One region of the Streptomyces sp. NPDC002896 genome, then DNA from elsewhere that is predicted to be linked to it. Evidence: predicted binding sites of a transcription regulator. Region 1 holds the regulator's gene; each other region holds the start of a gene.
What was found. The regulator HspR, encoded in region 1, represses chaperone genes until heat shock. The targets are predictions, from matches to a motif close to TTGAGNNNNNNNNNCTCAA.
Positions count from the first base shown of each region.

Region 2: dnaK (molecular chaperone DnaK) is a predicted target of HspR. The motif match lies at 1,269-1,287, and genes of this name have one in related genera.
Region 3: lon (endopeptidase La) is a predicted target of HspR. The motif match lies at 964-982, and genes of this name have one in related genera.

Region 1 is NZ_JBEOVA010000005.1:266,089-268,349, reverse strand. Features, by position in the region: gene ABT009_RS10695 (fibronectin type III domain-containing protein) at 1-964, shown strand, start outside; gene ABT009_RS10690 (heat shock protein transcriptional repressor HspR) at 1,048-1,500, opposite strand; gene dnaJ (molecular chaperone DnaJ) at 1,505-2,261, opposite strand, start outside.
Region 2 is NZ_JBEOVA010000051.1:27,397-29,657, reverse strand. Features, by position in the region: gene ABT009_RS43615 (lipase maturation factor family protein) at 1-1,062, opposite strand, end outside; gene dnaK (molecular chaperone DnaK) at 1,351-2,261, shown strand, end outside.
Region 3 is NZ_JBEOVA010000009.1:336,846-339,106, reverse strand. Features, by position in the region: gene lon (endopeptidase La) at 1-941, opposite strand, end outside; gene ABT009_RS19390 (SAM-dependent methyltransferase) at 1,214-1,978, shown strand; partial or broken gene ABT009_RS19385 (DUF3626 domain-containing protein) at 1,909-2,261, shown strand, end outside.

The DNA of each region.
Region 1 (2,261 bases):
CAGCACCGACCCCTGGACCGTCGACCTCGGCCACCTGCCCACCTTCGAGATCGTCCGGACGGACACCGCGACCGGTGAGAGCACGACCATCGAGCAGTGCTGGCCGCAGGACGGGGAAGGGCCCCTCCAGCCGCCCACGAACAGCACGTCGAGCGGTGGGGGCAAATTCGACCCCGCCTACGTCGCCTGGGACGACACCGTCGTCAACACGAACTGTCTGGAGGGCTCAGGAGCCTCCGAGACCACGTACGAGTACCGGATCGTCGCGATCGACCGCTACGGCCACCGCTCCCAGCCCAGCGAGCCGGCCACGGCGACCACGACGGACACCGAGTTCCCCGGGCCCGTGGGCGACCTGAAGGCCGAGGTCATCCCGCTGGGCGTCCGGCTCACCTGGAACCCTCCGGCCGACGAGGACGTCACGGGCTACACCGTCTGGCAGAGCGCGACCGACCCCGGCACCGGCGAGACGGTGTGGGAGAGGAACTGCTGGACCAGCACGAACATGCCCGAGACGGAGATCCTCTGCCCGACGCTGCCCGACGGCCGCGAGCACCTCTACCGGGTGGCCGCCTCGGGCGGCGAGTACAGCGACGGCGACCCCGAGGACTACCACTTCACCGAGGTCTCCGTCACCCTGCCCGACACGCGGCCGCCGGGCTGGACCGGAACGACCATCACCGAGGACCAGTACCCGGAGCTCTACGTCCGCTGCGGTGTCACGATCTACGACAGGCCCTGCGGGGACTACACGGACTACCGCTGGGAGCGCTGGGACCCGGCCTCCGCCTCCTGGACCCTGTTCGCCACGGGCAAGGTCGCCGACCCGGACTTCCACCTGGACGAGACGGTGCACGAGGACCGGCTCGGCCTGTACTACTACCGGGCCGTCTACAGCGACCCCGCCGGCAACGAGGAGGTCGTGGAGCAGGAGGCGTACGGCATCTGGGACGACTGGCTCTGAGGCGGCGCGTACCGCGCAGGGCATGTGAAGGGGCCCGGAGGTTCATCTGAACCTCCGGGCCCCTTCCCGTGCTTGACGTGCCGTCAGTCCGGGGACTGCTGCCGCTTCGGGCGCCACACCACCAGCGCACTGGTCTGCTGCACCTCCTGGTACGGCACCAGGTCCCGGCGGTACGACGCGTGGACCGCCGCCTCGCGCTGCCGCATCGTCGCCGCCGCGCCGTCCAGCGCGTCCTGGAGCTCCGCGACGCGCTGCTGGAGCGCCACGACCTGGTTCTCCAGCTCGATGATGCGCTTGATGCCGGCGAGGTTGATGCCCTCGTCCTGCGACAGCTGCTGCACCTGGCGGAGCAGCTCGATGTCGCGGGCCGAGTAGCGCCGGCCCCGGCCGGCGGTGCGGTCGGGCGAGACCAGGCCGAGACGGTCGTACTGACGCAGGGTCTGCGGGTGCAGACCGCTGAGCTGGGCCGCCACCGAGATGACGTACACCGGCGTCTCTTCGGTCAGTTCGTAAGGGCTCCGCCGACGGCTGTCCATTGCGTCATGCTCCCTTCGCGGCCTGGAACAGCTCCGCCCGCGGGTCGTCCCCCGCGGTCGCCTCGCGATACGCCTCCAGGGCGTCCCGAGCCTTGCCCGTCACGTCCTTCGGCACGGCGACCTCGACGGTGACCAGCAGGTCGCCGCGGGTGCCGTCCTTGCGGACCGCGCCCTTGCCGCGGGCGCGCATCGTACGCCCGTTGGGCGTGCCCGGCGGCAGCTTCAGCGTGACCGGCGGGCCGCCGAGCGTGGGCACCTTCACCTCGCCGCCGAGCGCGGCCTCCGCGAAGGTGACCGGCACGGTGACGGTGAGGTTGTCGCCCTTGCGGCCGAACACCGGGTGGGCGTCGACGTGCACGACCACATACAGGTCGCCGGCCGGGCCGCCCCGCTCGCCGGGTGCGCCCTTGCCGCGCAGCCTGATCCGCTGGCCGTCCGTCACCCCCGCGGGGATGCGGACCTGCATGGTGCGGGACGACTTGGCGCGGCCGCTGCCATTGCACTCCAGGCAGGGGTGCTCGGCGATCAGGCCGCGGCCCTTGCAGTCCGGGCACGGATCGGTCAGCGAGAAGCCGCCGCCCGAGCCGCGCGCCACCTGGCCGGTGCCGACGCAGGTCGGGCACACGCGCGGCGTGCCGTTCTTGTCGCCGGTGCCGGAACAGGCCTTGCACGGCGCCTGCGACGACATCCGCAGCGGGACGGTCGCGCCGTCCACCGCCTCCGTGAAGCTCAGCGTGACCTCGGACTCGATGTCCTGGCCG
Region 2 (2,261 bases), on a different contig from region 1:
CGGCTCGTCCGTGCCCTCTACCACGACCTCGTAGCGGACCCGGCTGATGCTGCCGAAGGCGCCGTAGGTGTTGACGAGGTGGAGCGGGTTGAAGGAGAAGTTCATCATCTGGCGGCGCGAGAGCAGGTTGCGCACCGGCCAGTAGCTGAGCACGGCCACCAGTACGGTGACGGCGAGCACCACGCCCTCGTACCACGCCGGGGTGGCGGGGAAGGCCGGAGGACCGGGCAGCGGCAGGACCTTCGCGGCCTCTGCTCCGTCGATCGCGGGCAGCGCGAGCACGATGGTCAGCCAGTTCAGCCAGGCGAAGTTGCCGGACGCGACGAGCCACAGCTGCGTGACGATGATGACCCCGGCCGCCACACTCGCGACCGGCTGCGGGGTGAGCAGCGCGACGGGAGCGCCGAGCTGCGCGACGTGGTTGGCCGCGACCTCCACCCGGTGCACCGGCCTGGGCAGGCGGTGGAAGAACCAGCTGAGCGGACCGGGCATCGGCTGGGTCTCGTGGTGGTAGTAGAGGCAGGTCAGATCACGCCAGCACGGGTCGCCACGGATCTTGATGAGCCCGGCACCGAACTCCAGCCGGAACAGCAGCCAGCGCAGGAGCCACAGCACCAGGACCGGCGGCGCCGTTCGCTCGTTGCCCAGAAAGATCGCCAGGAAACCGGCCTCGAGCAGCAGCGACTCCCACATGTACGCGTACCAGGTCTGCCCGACATTGACGATCGACAGGTACATGACCCACAGGGCCGCCCACATCAGCATGCACGCCCACAGGGGAACGCGGTCGGCCGCCCCCGCGGCCAGTGCGGCGGAGAGGGCCACGCCCGTCCAGGCGACCAGCGCGAAGAAGCGGTCCGAGTAGTGGAGATGGAAGATGCTGGGCGATTGCCGGAAGCGAACGCCGGCCACGAATCGCGGGACGGGGAGCAGTCCGCGCTCACCGATGAGCGCCCGGAACTGGTTGACCGTGCTGAGGAACCCCACGAAGTACAGGGCCGCCAGGCCGCGCTGAAAGCCGAGCCTGCCCAGCCAGTAGTCCGCGTCGGTGAACCACTCCACGGCACTCCTCCTGCAGCGGCCACCGCGGCCCCGGGCGGGCCGCCCGCAGGGACGACGGTTCACATGGGCATGTCGCCACTCGGGTACCCGTGCGACGTCCGTACACGCTCCGCCGGGTGCGGGCCGGGACGGCGGGCCGCCAGTCGCCCATCTGTCCTGTTCACCCGCGGTCCCCATCGCCGCAAACAGGTTTCCGCTAAGGATTCTTGACTTGAGGCGACTCAGGATTTACCACGGTGTTGAAAAGTGTCTGCTGCCGCAGGTGTGAGTGGAGGAGGGAGATCTGACATGGCACGGGCAGTCGGTATCGACCTTGGGACGACCAACTCCGTGGTGAGCGTGCTGGAGGGCGGTGAGCCCACCGTCATCACCAACACCGAGGGCGCCAGGACCACGCCGTCGGTCGTGGGCTTCGCGAAGGGCGGCGACGTGCTGGTCGGCGAGATCGCCAAGCGCCAGGCGGTCACGAACGTGGATCGCACCGCCCGCTCGGTGAAGCGCCACATGGGCGACGCGCACTGGCGCTTCCCGGACACGGGCGACATCGACGGCAAGAGGTACACCGCTCAGGAGATCTCGGCCCGGGTGCTGCAGAAGCTCAAGCGCGACGCGGAGGCGTACCTGGGCGAGGACGTGACGGACGCGGTCATCACCGTCCCCGCGTACTTCAACGACGCCCAGCGCACCGCCACCAAGGAGGCAGGCGAGATCGCCGGTCTGAAGGTGCTGAGGATCATCAACGAGCCGACCGCGGCCGCGCTCGCCTACGGTCTGGACAAGGAGAGCGACCAGACGATCCTCGTCTTCGACCTGGGCGGCGGCACGTTCGACGTGTCGCTCCTCGAGATCGGCGAGGGAGTGGTCGAGGTCAAGGCCACCAACGGCGACACACACCTCGGTGGCGACGACTGGGACCAGCGGATCGTCGAGCACCTGGCCAAGCAGTTCAAGAACAACTACGGCGTGGACCTGTTCAAGGACAAGATGGCCGTCCAGCGCCTGCGCGAGGCTGCCGAGAAGGCGAAGATCGAGCTGTCCGCGGCGACCGAGACCACCGTCAACCTGCCCTATATCAGCGCCTCGGCAGAGGGCCCGCTGCACCTGGACGAGAAGCTCACGCGCGCCCAGTTCCAGCAGCTGACCGCCGATCTGCTCGAGCGCTGCAAGACGCCGTTCCACAACGCCGTCAAGGACGCCGG
Region 3 (2,261 bases), on a different contig from region 1:
ATGTCGTACTGGTCCTCGGTCCGCTCGTGCCACGGGAGCTCGAGCACGGTGTCGAGCCAGGTGCGGATCCAGGAGCCCTCGGGCGACTGGTCGCTGGCCCGCTCGAGCTTGTCGACCTCCTTGAGCGCGGCCTCGCGCACCTTCTCGGGAAGATCGGCGGCCTCCACGCGCGCGCGGTAGTCGTCGGGCTCGTCTTCCCCGTCCTCGCCGTTGAGCTCGCGCAGCTCCTTGCGTACGGCCTCGAGTTGGCGCCGCAGCAGGAACTCGCGCTGCTGCTTGTCGACGCCCTCCTGGACGTCCTTGGCGATGGACTCGGCCACGTCCTGCTCGGCGAGGTGCTCGCGCAGCTGCTCGGCGGCGAGCTTCAGACGCGCGACCGGGTCGGCGGTCTCCAGGAGCTCCACCTTCTGGGCGGTGGTCAGGAACGGTGAGTAGCCGGAGTTGTCCGCGAGCGCCGACACGTCGTCGATCTGCGCCACGCGGTCCACGATCTGCCACGCGCCACGCTTCTTCAGCCAGCTCGTGGCGAGCGCCTTGTACTCCTTCACGAGCTCGGCGACGGCGCCCGGCAGGGGGTCCGGCACGGTCTCGTCGACCTGCAGGCCCTCGACCCACAGCGCCGCACCCGGCCCGGTCGTCCCGGCGCCGATCTGCACGCGCCCGCGGCCGCGGATCAGCGCGCCGGGATCACCGCCGGAGAGCCGCCCGACCTGCTCGACGGTGCCGAGCACACCGGTCGCGGCGTACGTCCCGTCGACGCGTGGAACAAGCAGCACCTTCGGCTTGCTGTCGCCACTGGACCGCGCGGCGGCCTGAGCGGCCTCCACCGCGGCTCGTACGTCGGCATCCGTGAGGTCCAGCGGAACCACCATTCCGGGCAGCACGACCTCGTCGTCGAGCGGCAGCACGGGCAGGGTGAGCGGTGCGGACATCGAAGCCATGATCTCCCCTTCGGCAGTCAAGTTGAGCTGTACAGGCTCAATGCATGTGAGCCGCGGGATGTTCCCGACACGCTGTTCGCTGTGAGCGATCAAGCTGCGCGCCACCCAGGTTCGAGCCGGCGGAGACGGTCGCACCCTGGCTCGCGCCCAGCCCGGCGTTCGACGACCCGGCCTTTCGCCGTCGGCGCGACGCCGTTGGCCTTCCCGGGCGGCTACCTCCCCAGGCGGCTAATTCCCAGGACAGCGGAGCCGGTTGCCGCCAGGATGCCCGGATGGACCAGCAGACCATCAGCGCTCTCGCCCACGGCGACCACCCGATCGCGGCGCCCCTGAGCGACGCCTCCGTCGCACGGCTTCTGGAACGGGCGCTCCCGCGCGCGGGCGGTCGGCTGGGCGGCCGGCTGCTCGATCTCGGCTGCGGCTCCGGCGAGTGGCTGCTGCGGGCCCTGTCCGGACGGCCGGAGCTGCGGGCCGACGGAGTCGACCTCGCCGTCGCCGCCCTGGAGCGCGCCCGGGTCGCGGCGGCCGAGCGGGACGGCATCGGGGACCGGCTCACCCTCCACCAGCAGGACGCGACGGAATTCACGGCCTCCGACCCGTACGACCTGGTGCTCAGCGTCGGCGCCGCCCATGCCTTCGGCGGACTGCTGCCCACCCTCCGGGCCGCCCGCCGGCACCTCGCCCCGGGCGGCAGCGTGCTGGTCGGGGACGGCTTCTGGGAGCGCGAGCCCGACCGGGCGACGCTCGACGCCGGATTCGCCGCCGACGAGTTCGCCGACCTCGCCACCACCGTCGACCGGGTCGTGGCGGACGGCTGGCTCCCGGTGTACGGGCACGTCAGCACCCTCGAGGAGTGGGACGACTACGAGTGGTCCTGGACCGGGACCCTCACCCGCTGGGCCCTGGACCACCCCGACGACCCCGGTCACGACGACGCCCTGAAGGCCGCGAACGCCCACCGCGAGGCGTGGCTGCGCGGCTACCGCGGCACCCTCGGTTTCGTGACGCTGGTCCTGCGCCGGGCCGACGGCGCGTGACGGCCCTGACCGCGGCTCAGGCCGCGGCCCTGCACCATGTACGGGCCGCGGGCCGGGCACGCCACGCGGACGCGGCGGCCCGTATCGCCGCCGCCATCGGCCAGGAAGCGACCGCCTCGGCCGCCGATGTCGATCAGCTCACCACCCTTGTACGCGAGCACGCGCGCGTGACGCTCAACTTCCACCCCGACCGGCTGCTCGCGGACGGCCGCACCGTGGCCGAGTCCCTCTGCGCGGACGGGAGGTACCGCTGCCAGTACGAGACGGGTCTGTCCAACGGCAG